DNA from 2 places in the Streptomyces sp. NBC_01546 genome. Region 2 is predicted to be linked to the other one. Evidence: riboswitches for the same ligand, from Rfam matches in the RefSeq annotation. Region 2 holds a riboswitch; the other holds the start of a gene.
The links. A riboswitch is a leader RNA that binds a small molecule or an ion and turns the genes downstream of it on or off. The one in region 2 is predicted to bind ZMP and ZTP.
Positions count from the first base shown of each region.

Region 1: linked by a shared signal. The riboswitch ahead of OHA89_RS08105 (bifunctional 5,10-methylenetetrahydrofolate dehydrogenase/5,10-methenyltetrahydrofolate cyclohydrolase) and the one ahead of glyA (serine hydroxymethyltransferase) in region 2 are both predicted to bind ZMP and ZTP.

Region 1 covers NZ_CP109379.1:1,692,747-1,700,151, forward strand. Annotated here, with positions in the region: gene OHA89_RS08095 (NAD(P)/FAD-dependent oxidoreductase) at 1-779, shown strand, start outside; gene OHA89_RS08100 (DUF6545 domain-containing protein) at 776-1,933, shown strand; gene OHA89_RS08105 (bifunctional 5,10-methylenetetrahydrofolate dehydrogenase/5,10-methenyltetrahydrofolate cyclohydrolase) at 2,067-2,912, opposite strand; ZMP/ZTP riboswitch at 2,986-3,080, opposite strand; gene OHA89_RS08110 (class I SAM-dependent methyltransferase) at 3,138-3,899, shown strand; gene OHA89_RS08115 (RNA polymerase sigma factor) at 4,116-5,702, shown strand; gene OHA89_RS08120 (DUF2201 family putative metallopeptidase) at 5,708-7,405, opposite strand, start outside.
Region 2 covers NZ_CP109379.1:3,427,594-3,434,998, reverse strand. Annotated here, with positions in the region: gene OHA89_RS15440 (PLP-dependent aminotransferase family protein) at 12-1,406, shown strand; gene OHA89_RS15435 (hypothetical protein) at 1,416-2,249, opposite strand; gene OHA89_RS15430 (hypothetical protein) at 2,365-2,667, shown strand; gene OHA89_RS15425 (glutathionylspermidine synthase family protein) at 2,686-3,876, shown strand; gene rocD (ornithine--oxo-acid transaminase) at 3,894-5,099, opposite strand; ZMP/ZTP riboswitch at 5,209-5,299, shown strand; gene glyA (serine hydroxymethyltransferase) at 5,334-6,602, shown strand; gene trpS (tryptophan--tRNA ligase) at 6,887-7,405, shown strand, end outside.

The DNA.
Region 1 (7,405 bases), 1.7 Mb from region 2:
CCATCGAGAACGGCCAGTGGCAGGCCACCCTCTCCGGCACCCGCGGCGGCCAGCCGACCGGCGACCCCGACCGGTTCATCCCCTTCGCCAAGGGCATACGGGACCCGATCGTCGGCGAACTCCTCGAGGGCAAGAAGCCCCTGACGGACGTCGCCGTCACCCAGGGCACCGCCAACCGCCGGATCTACTTCGAGAAGGCCGACCTGCCCGACGGCTTCTTCGCCGTCGGCGACTCCGTCGCCACCTTCAACCCGCTGTACGGGCAGGGCATGACGGTCGCCGCCCAGGGGCTGCTGGCCGTACGCTCCCTGCTCCGGCAGAAGGGGCTCGCCCACCCCGGCTTCGGCCGCGAGGCGCAGCGCGCGATCGCCCCCCAGGTGAGCACCGCCTGGGAGCTCGCCACCTCGCAGGACATCCTGTACCCGGGGGCCACCGGGATGAAGCCGCGCGCCGGAACCGGCCTGCTCAACGCCTACGTCAACCGGCTGATGACGGGGGCCACCACCCACGAGGCGCTCACCGCCGCCCTGTTCAAGGTGCTCACCATGAGCAGCGCGCCCACCCACTGGCTCAGCCCTCCGGTGGTCTGGCACGTCCTGCGCGCCTCTGACCGGGACGCTCTCAAGGCGCCGCCCCTCACCGCCGCCGAGCGGGCCGTCGCCGGGCTCGGCCCGGTGCCCGGCCCGTCCGGACCCGTGACGGGCCCTGTGGACCCGGTGGACCCGGTGGACCCGTCGGACCCGGTCGGCCCGGCCGACCCCGTCGGACAGGCCCGGTGAGCGGCGGACTCCTGCTCTACCTGCCGGGATCCGTCATGATCCTGGCTCTGCTGATCAAGGCGCCGACGCTGCGCAGGGACTGGGACCAGCCCCTGATCCGGGCCGCGTGCGCGCTGCTGGTCGTGGGCGCCCCCCTCACGTTCCTGGCGTCGCCGTCGACGATCTCCAAGGTCAACCGGCTCACCGGCGTGGTCAACTTCTCCGCGCCGCTGGTTTTCGGTCTGATCACCGTCTTCTCGGGGACGTGCGTGGTACTGGTCCTGCAGTGGCGCGGCGGCCCGCCCGCGACCGTGCGGCGGGCCACCCGGCTTACCGTGGCCACGTACGGCGCGGCGACCGTGGCGATCGTCGTGCTGTTCGTGATCGGCGACGCGCCGGTGGAACGGGTCCGGGACCTGGACACGTACTACGCCACGACGCCGTGGATCCGCGAGATGGTCGTCTGCTTCCTGCTGGCCCACACCGTCGGAACCTCGGCGCTGACCCTGCTGTGCGGGAAGTGGCTGTGGCACGCGGACCGATCGCTGCGCCCGCTGCGCACCGGGCTGGCGCTGATCGTGTTCGGCGGGCTGCTGGACCTGACCTACCTCGGGGCGAAGTGGGCCTCGGTGGCGGCCCGCTGGGCCGGCCGGGACTGGGTGGTCTCGGCGGACCTGGCCCTGTGGCTGGCCTCCGGGGCGGCCCTGATGATCGGTGCGGGGTTCCTGGTCCCGCTGGCCGGCGGGTCGGCGGCCTGGCAGGACTTCAGCCGGTACCGGCGGCTGCATCCGCTGTGGAAGGCGCTGCGCGGATGCGCGGCCGCCCGGGTACGGACCGTGCCGCTGGCCTGGTGGTCACCGGTCGGGATCCGCCTCATCCACCGCGAGTCCGTCATCGACGACGGCATCCTGGCGCTGGCCTCCTGGTTCGACCCCGCCGTGCGGCTCACGGCGTACGAGGCGGCGCGCGGGCAAGGCCTGAGCGAGGCCCGGGCGGCCGTGGTCGCGGACGCGGCCATGCTCGCCGCGGCCTGCCGGCGCAGGGCGGCCGCCGGGCAGGGCGGGCACCCGGACCCGTACCGGCTGGGCAGCGGACCGCTGGACGCCCTGGCCCGGGAGTTCCAGACCTCCCCCATCGTCGCCGCGGCCCGTGAGGCGGCCACGGCGGGGACCTGAGCCCCGGGGCAAGGGGCACGGATCGGTCTTCCGGCCCGTTATCGCAGGATACGCGGCACCCGCCGCGGCACCCGCTCCGGCACAGCACGGCGCCCCGGGCCCAAGGGCCCGGGGCGTTCGGCTCTCAGGGGACTCAGAGGTCCGCGAGGGCCAGCCCGGCCTGCGCGGCGGCGGCCTGGACGGTCTGCTCCAGCAGCACGGCGATGGTCATCGGGCCGACCCCGCCCGGTACCGGCGTGATCAGCGAGGCGCGGGCGGCGGCGGACTCGAAGTGCACGTCGCCGACGTTGCCCTCGTTGTACCCGGCGTCCAGGACCACGGCGCCCGGCTTGATGTCCTCGCCGCGGATGAACTCGGCCTTGCCCACGGCGGCGACCAGCACGTCGGCCTGGCGCACGATCGAGGGAAGGTCCCGGGTGCGGGAGTGGCAGTAGGTGACGGTGGCGTTCTGCTCCAGCAGCAGCATCCCGGCCGGCTTGCCCAGGATCGCGCTGCGGCCGACGACCACGGCGTGCTTGCCGGTGAGGTCCACGTCGTAGGCGGCGAGCAGGCGCATGATGCCGCCGGGGGTGCAGGAGACGAAGCCCGGCAGGCCGAAGCCCATGGCGGCGAAGGAGTGCATGGTGACGCCGTCGACGTCCTTGCCGGGGGCGATGGCCTCGAAGGCGGCGCGCTCGTCGATGTGGTGCGGGACGGGGTGCTGGAGCAGGATGCCGCTGATCTCCGGGTCCTCGGAGAGCGCGGTGAGGGTGGCGACCAGTTCCTCGGTGGTGGTCTCGGCCGGCAGCTCCACGTGGCGGGAGGTGATCCCGGCCTTGGCGCAACGGTTCTGCTTCATGCGCACGTAGGTGACGGAGGCGGGGTCCTCACCGACCAGCACGGTCGCGAGACAGGGCGCGGTGCCGGTGCGCTCGGTGATCTTGGCCGCGTAGGCGGCGGTCTGCTCCGAGATGCGGCGGGCGAGGGCGGTGCCGTCCATCAGCTGGGCAGAGGCAGTGGCAGTCTGGGCAGTCGTCACGGGGTCTCCTGAACGTCGCTGCGTATCGCGGTTCGCGGTTCGCCCAGGCGCGCGGCAGTCGGCGTACGACACGTACGCCGGGCCGCTCCCCGGTGGTGATCCACCCGAACGCCAGTCACGGCCCGCCGACCACTGTAGTCGACATATCCGGTGGTTCGCCTGGGTCCGACCTGCGACGATCAATGCATGACGCGCACTTTCGACCATCTTGTCGCAGAGGCCGAGTCGGTTTCCGTGGAGGGCTGGGACTTCTCCTGGCTCGACGGCCGGGCCACCGAGCAGCGCCCGTCCTGGGGCTACCAGGGGCTGCTCGGCGAGCGCCTGGCCCGTGTCCGGTCCGCGCTGGACATCCAGACCGGCGGCGGTGAGGTGCTGGCCGGGGCGGGGCCCCTGCCCCCGCTGATGGCGGCCACCGAGTCCTGGCCGCCGAACATCGAGCGGGCGACCCGGCTGCTGCACCCGCTGGGCGCGGTGGTGGTCGCCGACGCAGACGAGCCGCCGCTGCCCTTCGGCGACGAGGCCTTCGAGCTGGTCACCAGCCGGCACCCGGTGACCATCTGGTGGGACGAGATCGCGCGGGTCCTGCGGCCCGGCGGCACGTACCTGTCCCAGCAGGTCGGTCCGGCGAGCGTCTTCGAGCTGGTCGAGTTCTTCCTCGGCCCGCAGCCGGAGGAGATCCGGCGCGGCCGGCACCCCGACGACGCGGTGACCGACGCCACCAAAGCCGGCCTCGAAGTCGTCGATCTGCGCTCGGAACGGCTGCGCACGGAGTTCCACGACATCGGAGCCGTGATCTACTTTCTCCGGAAGGTGATCTGGATGGTGCCCGGCTTCACGGTCGGGCAGTACCGGGACCGGTTGCGCGAGCTGCACGAACAGATCGAACACGAAGGCCCGTTCGTCGCGCACACCGCCCGCTTCCTCATCGAAGCCCGCAAAACGGGATGACGAATGAGGGCGGACGGATCCACGCCGATTAGGTTGCGCGGCCACAGCGTGGCGCAGGTCACTCAATTCAGCGCGTAACGAATCGACTCGGGCATGCGATGAACCGACAGGTGTCCTCGCGCGGCCCCGGAATACAGACCCCCCTCGGGTCTGTTTCCCGAGTCCGCGCGATGATGTCCCGCCCACCCCATATCTGTTCGCAACGAGAGGCTCCTTGTGTCGCTCAGCCCGTCCCGTACGTTCCCTCCGGAGATCGCCGAATCGGAGGCCCTCGTCGCGCTCGTCGAGCGCGGCCGCGAGCAGGGTCACATCAACGGTGACGACGTGCGCCAGGCCTTCGAGGCCGGCCGCATCCCGGTGGACCAGTGGAAGCGGGTCCTGCGCAGCCTGAACCAGGTCCTGGACGAGGAGGGTGTCGCCCTCCACGTCAGCGCCGCCCCCGCCACCAAGGCTGCCGCCAAGAAGCCCCGCAAGGCAGCCGCCGCCCCCGCCCGCACCGTGGCCAAGAAGGCCGCCGCGGCGCCGCGCCCCATCGGCGCGCGCAAGGCCTCGGCCGCCGCCCCGGCCACCGCTGCGGCGATATCCGCTCCGTCGGCCCCCGCCACCGAGGACGAGGCGACGGCCGAGGCCGCCGCCGAGCCGAAGAAGCGGACGGTCAAGAAGACCGCGACCGCCGCGAAGAAGACCGCCACCAAGAAGACGGCGGCGAAGAAGACCAGCGCCAAGGACGCCGACGAGGGCGAGACCCCCGCGGCCGAGGGCGAGGACTGGGCAGCCGAGGACCTCGCCGACGAGGCCGAGGAGGAGACTCCCAAGGCCGGCGGCACCCAGGGCTTCGTGCTGTCCGACGACGACGAGGACGACGCCCCGGCGCAGACGGTCATGGTGGCCGGTGCCACCGCCGACCCCGTCAAGGACTACCTCAAGCTCATCGGCAAGGTGCCGCTCCTCAACGCCGAGCAGGAGGTCGAGCTCGCCAAGCGCATCGAGGCGGGCCTGTTCTCCGAGTACAAGCTCGAAGAGGAGGAGGACCACAAGCCCGCCTTCAAGCGCGAGCTGGAGATCCTGGTCGAGGACGGCCGCCGTGCGAAGAACCACCTGCTGGAGGCCAACCTCCGCCTCGTGGTCTCCCTCGCCAAGCGCTACACCGGCCGCGGCATGCTCTTCCTGGACCTGATCCAGGAGGGCAACGTCGGCCTGATCCGCGCCGTGGAGAAGTTCGACTACACCAAGGGCTTCAAGTTCTCCACGTATGCGACCTGGTGGATCCGGCAGGCGATCACGCGTGCCATGGCCGACCAGTCGCGCACCATCCGCATCCCGGTGCACATGGTCGAGATCATCAACAAGCTCGCCCGCGTGCAGCGCCAGATGCTCCAGGACCTGGGCCGCGAGCCCACCCCGGAGGAGCTGGGCAAGGAACTCGACATGACCCCCGAGAAGGTCATCGAGGTCCAGAAGTACGGCCGCGAGCCGATCTCCCTGCACACCCCCCTGGGTGAGGAGGGCGACAGCGAGTTCGGTGACCTCATCGAGGACTCCGAGGCGGTCGTGCCCGCGGACGCGGTCTCCTTCACCTTCCTCCAGGAGCAGCTCCAGTCCATCCTGGGCACGCTCTCCGAGCGCGAGGCGGGCGTGGTCTCCATGCGCTACGGCCTCAACGACGGCCAGCCGAAGACCCTGGACGAGATCGGCCGCGTGTACGGGGTCACCCGTGAGCGCATCCGCCAGATCGAGTCCAAGACCATGTCGAAGCTGCGCCACCCGTCGCGTTCGCAGGTGCTGCGCGACTACCTGGACTAAACCGGTCAGGCCAGCCGGAAGACGGGCCCTCGTGGCGTGAACGGCAGGGAGGCACCCTGCGGAACCAGATAGGCGTGCTCGCGCCGGATCCGCAGGGTGTCGCACCACCCGTCCGTGATCACCAGCACCGGGGCCCCGGGCGGGAAGTCCTCCGCCCGCTGCAGCAGGTCGATGCCCGGTTGCAGTACGGTCCCGCCCCGGCCTCGCACCTTCACCCGGCCCGCGATCTCACCCGGGGGCAGATAGCCCGCGTCGTACGGCGCCGCGTCGCAGAAGACGACGCGTGCCGCCGGTACGTCGCGGGCTTCGGCGTACGAGGCGATGGCGCCCAGCGCCTTGCCGAGCAGGGCGCTGTCCATCGACCCCGAGGTGTCGAGCACCACTCCGAAGGTGCAGCGGGCCACCTCCTCGGGCGGGAAGCAACGGCCCGCGCGGGGGATGTCCGGGGTGGAGGCCTGGCGGCGCGCCGGGCGGGCGTAGGACCGTACGGGCACGGGCCGCGGCACGTACTCGTCGAACCAGCGGGCGAGCCGGGCGTCCCAGGGCACCGGCGGGTGGGCGAGCGCCCGGATCTCCTGGATCAGACCGGCGGGCAGCAGGCCGCGCTCCCCGTACGCGTGCAGGTCGAAGCCCTGGACCAGGCCGCGCCGGTAGAACTCGTCGAGGTCCGTGTACGGGCCGCTCCCCGGGTGGGGCAGCGGCTCGCCCAGGATGTCCCCGAGGCCCTTGCCGCGCAGGGTGGCGAGGCGGCGCATGCGGCGCAGGTCGGTGGTGATGCGGTCGTAGACCTCCTCCACTGACAGGTCCCGCAGCGCGGGGTCGTGGAGCAGCCCTTCGGGCATCTCGCCGACGCCCATCTCCACCAGCCAGCCGTTGACCACGTAGTCGGCGGCGACGTTGTGCAGGTACGGGTCGCGGGCGCCGCGGCGCTCGCCGTGGCGCAGGGCGGCGTGCAGCATCTCGTGGGCGAGGATGAACCGCCACTCCTCGTCCCCGAACGTGCGCAGCGGGTTGATGTAGATCTCCCCGGCGGTGGCACTGACGGCGGCGACGGAGATGTTCTGGGCGCGGGCCAGCTCGGCGTCGGCGACGACGGTCAGACCGGCGGCCAGCCCGCCGAGCAGCGGGTACGAGGAGACGAACCAGCTGAGCGCGCGGTCCCAGGGGCGCTGCGCCACGCGTTCGCCGGTGATCCGGTCGCGGCGGCCGCCCGCGACGTCCATGGCGGCGGAGACACTGCGGGTCAGGGCGGCGGCGAAGGCCGTCTGCCAGTCGGGGACCCGGTTGAGGCTGGAGCGGTGCCACGTCAGCAGCCACTGGTCGGACTCGCCTCCCGCCGTACCGCAGAGGGCGAGGGCGGGCGGGATGCCGTCCCGCCGCCAGCGGGCGGCCAGCTGTTCCTCGTCCCCGCCGGGGTACGCGGCGGGGAGGTGCTCCGGGGCCCGGCCGGCCGGGAAGGTGAGCAGGAAGCGGTTGACCACCGTGCAGCGCGCGGCCCGGTCGTAGGGGTCGGGCTGGGCGCGGTGGCGGTCCTCGGCCGCCGGGACGTGGCCGAAGCCCAGGTGCAGGAGGCAGTGGGCGAGGGCCCAGGCCCACTCGGCGGGCTCGGCCCGGCGGGTGGGATGGGCGTGGACGTGGCCGTTGGAATCGACGGCGGCCAGGCCCTCGGCCGGGCACAGCCGGCAGTTCTTGCGGCGGCAGAA
Region 2 (7,405 bases):
GGTCCATATCCATGACGGAATCGTGGGCCACTTTCGGTGCCGACCTGCATCTCGACCTCTCGGCCGGCCGCGGGCTGCGGGCCGGTCTCACCGAGGCGCTGCGCGAGGCCGCCCGCAGCGGGCGGCTGGCGGCCGGGACCCGGCTGCCGTCCTCCCGTTCGCTGGCCGCCGATCTGGGGATCGCCCGGAACACGGTCGCGGAGGCCTACGCCGAACTCGTCGCCGAGGGCTGGCTGACGGCCCGCCAGGGTTCCGGCACCAGGGTCGCGGAGCGGGCGAGGCCGCGCCGGGCCGCGGCGCCCGCCCGCGTACGGCATCCCGCGCGCCGCGGGCTCTCGTACAGCCTGATGCCCGGCTCCCCGGACCTGAGCGGCTTCCCGCGTGCGGCCTGGCTGTCGGCGGCCCGGCGGGCACTGACCGACGCGCCGAACGAGGCCTTCGGGTACGGGGCCGACGGCCGCGGCCGACCCGAGCTGCGGGAGGCGCTGACCGGCTACCTGGCGCGGGCGCGCGGGGTGTACGCGGACCCGGAGCGGATCGTGCTGTGCGCCGGCTTCGCGCACGCGCTGACCCTGCTGGCCCGGGTGCTGCGGGCGCGGCGGGTGCGGGAGATGGCGGTGGAGGGGTACGGCCTGGACGTCCACCGGAACCTGCTCACGCGGGCGGGCCTGCGGACCCGGCCGCTGGGGGTGGACGGGGACGGGGCCCGTACGGACGAGCTGGGCGCCGGGGCGGGCGCCGTCCTGCTGACCCCGGCGCACCAGTTCCCGACGGGCTCCGCCCTGACCCCGGCCCGCCGGGCGGCGGCGGTCGACTGGGCCCGGACCACCGGCGGGCTGATCCTGGAGGACGACTACGACGGGGAGTTCCGCTACGACCGCCAGCCGGTGGGAGCCCTGCAGGGACTGGATCCGGACCGGGTGGTGTACCTGGGCACGGCCAGCAAGTCGCTGGCGCCCGGGCTGCGGATGGGCTGGATGGTGGTCCCGCCGGGGCTGCTGGACGAGGTCGCGGCCGCCAAGGGCGTGAGCGACCGGACCTCCAGCGCGCTGGACCAGCTCACGCTGGCGGAGTTCATCACCTCGGGGGCGTACGACCGCCACGTGCGCGGCATGCGCCTGCGCTACCGGCGCCGCCGGGACGAGCTGGTGGCGGCCGTCGGCGACCGGGTCGGGGTGTCGGGGATCGCGGCGGGGCTGCACGCGGTGCTGGACCTTCCGGCGGGGACGGAGCGCTCGTTGCTCCAGTCGGCGGCCTGGCAGGACCTGTCCCTGGAGGGCCTGCCCGCGTTCCGCCACCCGGAGGCGGACCTTCCGCCGCGCGACGCCCTGGTCGTCGGCTACGGGACTCCGTCGGACAGCGCGTGGGCGCCGACCTTGGCGGCCCTCTCCGCGGCGTTGCCGTAGGAGGCGTGGTCACGGCGTCGGCAGCGGTTCCGCGACCTCCGGCGGCTCGCCGAAGCGGGCCAGGGCCAGGGATCCGGCGATCGCCACGACGAAGCCGAGGATCGCCAGCCAGGCCAGGCCCTCGCGGGTGCGGTCGCCGAGCCAGACCACGCCCACCACCGCCGGGCCGATCGTCTCGCCCAGCACCAGCCCGGCCGTCGCCGCTGTCACCGAGCCGCGCTGGAGCGCCGAGGTGAGCAGCAGGAAGGCCGCGCCGCCGCCCAGCAGCAGTGCGTACAGGGCGGGGTCCCGCAGGTCCCAGAAGGAATCGATGAGCCGCACCGAGACCTCCACCACCCCGAAGCCCGTCCCCGCGGCCAGGCCCAGGACCAGCGCCCGCGGCCCGTCCGGGAGCCGGCCCGCCACCATCCCGACCAGCAGCACCAGCCCCGCCACCACCAGCAGCCCCAGCTCCAGCGCGAGTGACCCGGTCCCCGAGCCCTCCTCGCCGGAGGCCAGCCCCAGCATCAGCAGCCCCGCGCACACCACCCACACCGCGCCCCACTCCGTCCGCGACAGCCGGACCTTCAGCAGCCGGGACGCGACCACGGCCGTCACGGCCAGACTCGCGGCCAGCGCGGCCCCCACCGCGTAGATCGGGATGTGGCGCAGCGCGATGATCTGGAGGACGAAGCCCACCGCGTCCAGGCCCAGACCGGCGAGATATCGCCATTGCCGCAGCGCCCGCATCAACAGCGCCGGGTCCACCCCGGACCCCGTCCCCGGCTCCGCGGCCCGCGCCGCCACCGCCTGCAGAACGGATGCCGTGCCGAAACAGATCGCCGCACCGAGCGCGCAAATCATCCCAATGAGCACGAACTGACTCTAGGTCACGGATCTCACGACGGCCGGATTCCATCGGCCCGGGGCCCCGCTCTAGTCTGTCGGGAGCACGCCAGGGCCTAGGGGAGCAGCAGACATGGACAGCAGCAGCACCAACACGCGCCGTATGCGCTCGGGCGCCGTCGCGCTCGGCGGCATGGGCCTGCTCGCGGCCACACTCGTGGCCTGCGGCAGCAGCAACGAGCCGGACAAGCGCTGCGCGTCCCGCTCCACGCTGGAACACCTGAACAACAAGGAGTGCAAGAGCGGCGGCACCGGCGCGTACTACTACGGCGGCTCCGTCCGGTCCGGCAAGGTCACCGGCGGCAGCTTCGACAAGTCCGCCGTCACCCGCGGCGGCATCGGCGGCCACTCCAGCTCCGGCTCCAGCGGCGGCTGAGGAACAGGCAAGAAGCACATGAAGCGGCACACCATCGAGCCCCGCCCCGACTGGCAGAAGACCGTCGAGGAACAGGGGCTGATCTACCCCCTCACCCGCTACCCCGACGACTCCCTGCGCCCCTACTGGGACGAGAGCGCGTACTACTCCTTCTCCCTCCCCGAGGTGGAGGCGCTGGAGAACGTGGTCGAGGAACTGCACGCCATGTGCCTGGCCGCTGCCGCGCACATCGTCGAGCACGACCGCTTCGCCGACCTCGGCATCACCGACCCCAAACTGGCCGCGCTGATCGCCGAGTCCTGGCGCCGCCGTGCCGAACAGCCCTCCCTCTACGGCCGTTTCGACCTGCGCTACGACGGCACCGGCAGCCCGGCCAAGATGCTGGAGTACAACGCCGACACCCCGACCTCCCTGGTGGAGGCGGCCAGTCCGCAGTGGTTCTGGATGGAGGAGCGCTTCCCCGGCGCCGACCAGTGGAACTCCCTCCACGAACGCCTCGTCGACGCCTGGCGCCGGCAGGCCGAGCTGCTGCCGCCCGGCCCGCTGCACTTCGCGCACTCCGAGACGGACGAGCTCGGCGAGGACCTGATGACGGTCGCCTACCTCCAGGAGACCGCCGAGCAGGCGGGCCTGGACACCCAGGCCCTTTCCGTCGAGCAGATCGGGTGGGACAGCCTGTCCGGCCGCTTCGTTGACGAGAAGCTCCGCTTCATCCGCAGCTGCTTCAAGCTCTACCCCTGGGAGTGGCTGGCCACGGACCAGTTCGGCCCCCAGGTCCTCGGCACCTACGACCACGGCGGCGGCTCCGGTACCACCTGCTGGATCGAGCCGCTGTGGAAGATGCTGCTGTCCAACAAGGCGCTGCTCGCGATCCTGTGGGAGCTCTTCCCGGAACACCCCAACCTGCTGCCCGCCTACCTCGACGGCCCGCGCGAGCTGGCCGACGAGGGCGGTTACGTCGCCAAGCCGCTGCTGGGCCGCGAGGGCGCCGGGGTCACCCTTCACGAACCCGGCGGCGAGCCGTTCGCGGCGCTGGACGACGAGCGGTACTGCTTCCAGGGCCTGGCCCCGCTGCCCGACTTCGACGGCAACCGGGTGGTGCTCGGCGCGTGGGTCGTCGAGGACGAGGCGGCGGGGCTCGGCATCCGCGAATCGGCGGGGCCGGTCACGGACGAGTACGCCCGCTTCCTGCCCCACGTCATCTTGTAGGGAACGGCATCCTCTGATCAGGCGGCCAGGAGAGACCTGAGCTGGTCCAGCCCCCAGTCCAGGTCCTCCTTGCTGATCACCAGCGGCGGGGCGATGCGGATCGTCGACCCGTGGGTGTCCTTCACCAGCACGCCCAGTTCCATCAGCTTCTCGGAGATCTGCCGTCCGGTCCCGCGCGACGGGTCGATGTCCACGCCCGCCCACAGCCCCCGCCCCCGTACGGCGGTCACCGCACCCCCGCCGACCAGCAGGTTCAGCTCCCGGTGCAGGTGGTCGCCGAGCTCGGTGGCGCGCTGCTGGTACTCGCCGGTCTTCAGCATCGCGATGACCTCCAGGGCGACGGCGCAGGCCAGCGGGTTCCCGCCGAAGGTGGACCCGTGCTCGCCCGGCCGGAACACCCCGAGCACGTCCCGGTCGGCGACCACGGCCGATACGGGCACCACCCCGCCGCCGAGGGCCTTGCCGAGGATGTACACGTCGGGGACGACCCCCTCGTGCTCGCACGCGAAGGTCTTGCCGGTCCGGCCCAGCCCCGACTGGATCTCGTCCGCCATGAACAGGACGTTCCGCTCGCGCGTGAGCTCCCGTACGCCGCTCAGGTACCCGGCGGGCGGCACCAGCACCCCCGCCTCGCCCTGGATCGGCTCCAGCAGGACGGCGACCGTGTTCTCGGTGACGGCGTGGGCCAGCGCGGTGAGGTCCCCGTACGGGACGATCTCGAAGCCCGGCGTGTACGGACCGAAGTGGTCGCGCGATTCGTGGTCCGTGGAGAAGGAGACGATGGTCGTCGTCCGGCCGTGGAAGTTGTCGGCGGCGACCACGATCTTGGCGTGGCCGTCCGGGACGCCCTTGACCTCGTAACCCCACTTGCGGGCGGTCTTCACGGCCGTCTCCACGGCCTCCGCGCCCGTGTTCATGGGCAGCACCATCTCCTTGCCGCACAGCGACGCGAGTTCGGTGCAGAAGTCGGCGAAGCGGTCGTGGAAGAAGGCCCGCGAGGTGAGCGTGACCCGCTCCAGCTGGGCGCGGGCGGCGTCGAGCAGACGGCGGTTGCCGTGGCCGAAGTTGAGCGCCGAGTAGCCGGCGAGCATGTCCAGGTACCGGCGGCCCTCCACGTCGGTCATCCACGCGCCGTCCGCGGAAGCGACGACGACGGGCAGCGGGTGATAGTTGTGCGCGCTGTGCGCGTCGGCGGAGCGGATTGCATCAGAAGTTTTCGACACGGGGTCTCCGATCGTCCGTCAGGCCTGTGACGAGGGTGGCGTCACTGTCCATCCTCGCTCGTATACAGGACGGAGAAACCTTTCTCGTGGCGCGCCCGCTAAGGTGGTCGGTACGCACGGCGACTGGCGTACGGAGAACGAACTCCGGGGGAGTCGTGCGCGCTGGACCGCACACAGGGCCGCTCGCCTGGGCCTCGCGGGGTACCGATCACATCGACCCCGGAGGAGCCCGCCATGTCCGCGAGCCGCCATCCCGCCCTGTCCGCGACCGACCCCGAGCTGGCGTCCTTCGTCGCGGCGGAGGAAACCCTGCAGGCCGAGACCCTGCGCCTGATCCCCAGTGAGAACTACGTGTCCGCCGCCGTCCTCGAGGCCTCCGGCACGGTGCTCCAGAACAAGTACAGCGAGGGCTACCCGGGCCGCCGCTACTACGAGGGCCAGCAGAACATCGACCGCGTCGAGGCCCTCGCCGTCGAGCGGGCGAAGGGCCTGTTCGGGGTGGAGCACGCCAACGTCCAGCCGTACTCCGGCTCGCCCGCGAACCTGGCCGTCTACCTGGCCTTCGCCAAGCCGGGCGACACGGTGATGGGCATGGCGCTGCCGATGGGCGGGCACCTGACCCACGGCTGGGGCGTCTCGGCGACGGGCTCCTGGTTCCGGGGCGTCCAGTACGGCGTCCGGCCCGGCACCGGCCTGATCGACTACGACGCGGTGCGCGACCAGGCACTGGCGGAGCGGCCGAAGATCATCTTCTGTGGTGGCACGGCGCTGCCGCGCACGATCGACTTCGCGGCCTTCGCCTCGATCGCCGAGGAGGCGGGCTCGGTCCTGGTCGCGGACGTGGCCCACATCGCGGGCCTGATCGCGGGCGGGGCGCACCCGTCCCCGGCGGGTCACGTGGACGTGATCTCGACGACCACGCACAAGACGCTGCGCGGGCCGCGCGGCGCGATGCTGATGTGCCGCGAGGAGCACGCGAAGGCCATCGACAAGGCCGTCTTCCCCGGTCTCCAGGGCGGTCCGCACAACCAGACGACGGCCGGAATCGCGGTGGCGCTGCACGAGGCGGCGCAGCCGGCGTTCGTCTCGTACGCGCACGCGGTCGTGGCCAACGCCAAGGCCCTGGCGCAGGCCCTGCTGGAGCGGGGCTTCGACCTGGTGTCGGGCGGTACGGACAACCACCTGATCCTGATCGACCTGACGGGCAAGGACGTGCCGGGCAAGGTCGCGGCGAAGGCGCTGGACCGGGCGGGGATCGTGGTGAACTACAACACGGTGCCGTTCGACACGCGCAAGCCGTTCGATCCGTCCGGGATCCGGATCGGTACGCCGTCGCTGACGTCCCGCGGCCTGTCGACGGAGCACATGCCGCAGGTCGCGGACTGGATCGCGCGGGCGGTCGACGCCGCCGCCAAGGCCGACGAGTCGGCGCTGGCCGTGGTCCGCGCCGAGGTCACGGCCCTGATGTCGGCCTTCCCGGCCCCGGGCCTCCCCCTGTCCTGACCCGCGGCCCGGCCGCTGGGGGCTCCGCCCCCAGACCCCCGCGCCTCAAACTCCCCCAGCTACCGCCGGGAGGGGCCCCCAGGCGGGGCTGGATTTGCCGCTGCGCGGCAATCAGCCCGCCCGGCGATCGAGGCGCGGGGAAATCGGTCGCTCGGCCGGGGTGGGATCCGGACGGGCCGCTACTGCCCGGTACCCCGGCGCGGCACGGCGCGGCCCGGTGCGACCCGGAAGGATCCGGCCAGCGGCGGGCCCGAGCCCGCCCCCGCACCTGAGAGAATGAAGCCATGGCTTCTGATCGTCCTCGCGCGCTCTCCGGCATCCAGCCCACCTCCGGTTCGTTCCACCTCGGGAACTACCTCGGAGCCATCCGCCAGTACGTCGCCCTCCAGGAGACGCACGACGCGTTCTACATGGTCGTCGACCTGCACGCGATCACCATGCCGCAGGATCCGAAGGATCTCCGCGCGAACACCCGCCTCTCCGCCGCGCAGCTGCTAGCCGCCGGCCTGGACCCCGAGCGCTGCACGCTCTTCATCCAGAGCCACGTGCCCGAGCACGCACAGCTCGGCTGGGTCATGAACTGCATCACGGGCTTCGGCGAGGCCAGCCGGATGACCCAGTTCAAGGACAAGTCCGCCAAGGGCGGCGTCAACAACGCCACCGTCGGCCTGTTCACGTACCCGATCCTCCAGGTCGCCGACATCCTGCTCTACCAGGCGAACTCGGTCCCCGTCGGCGAGGACCAGCGCCAGCACATCGAGCTGACCCGCGACCTGGCCGAGCGCTTCAACCAGCGCTTCGGC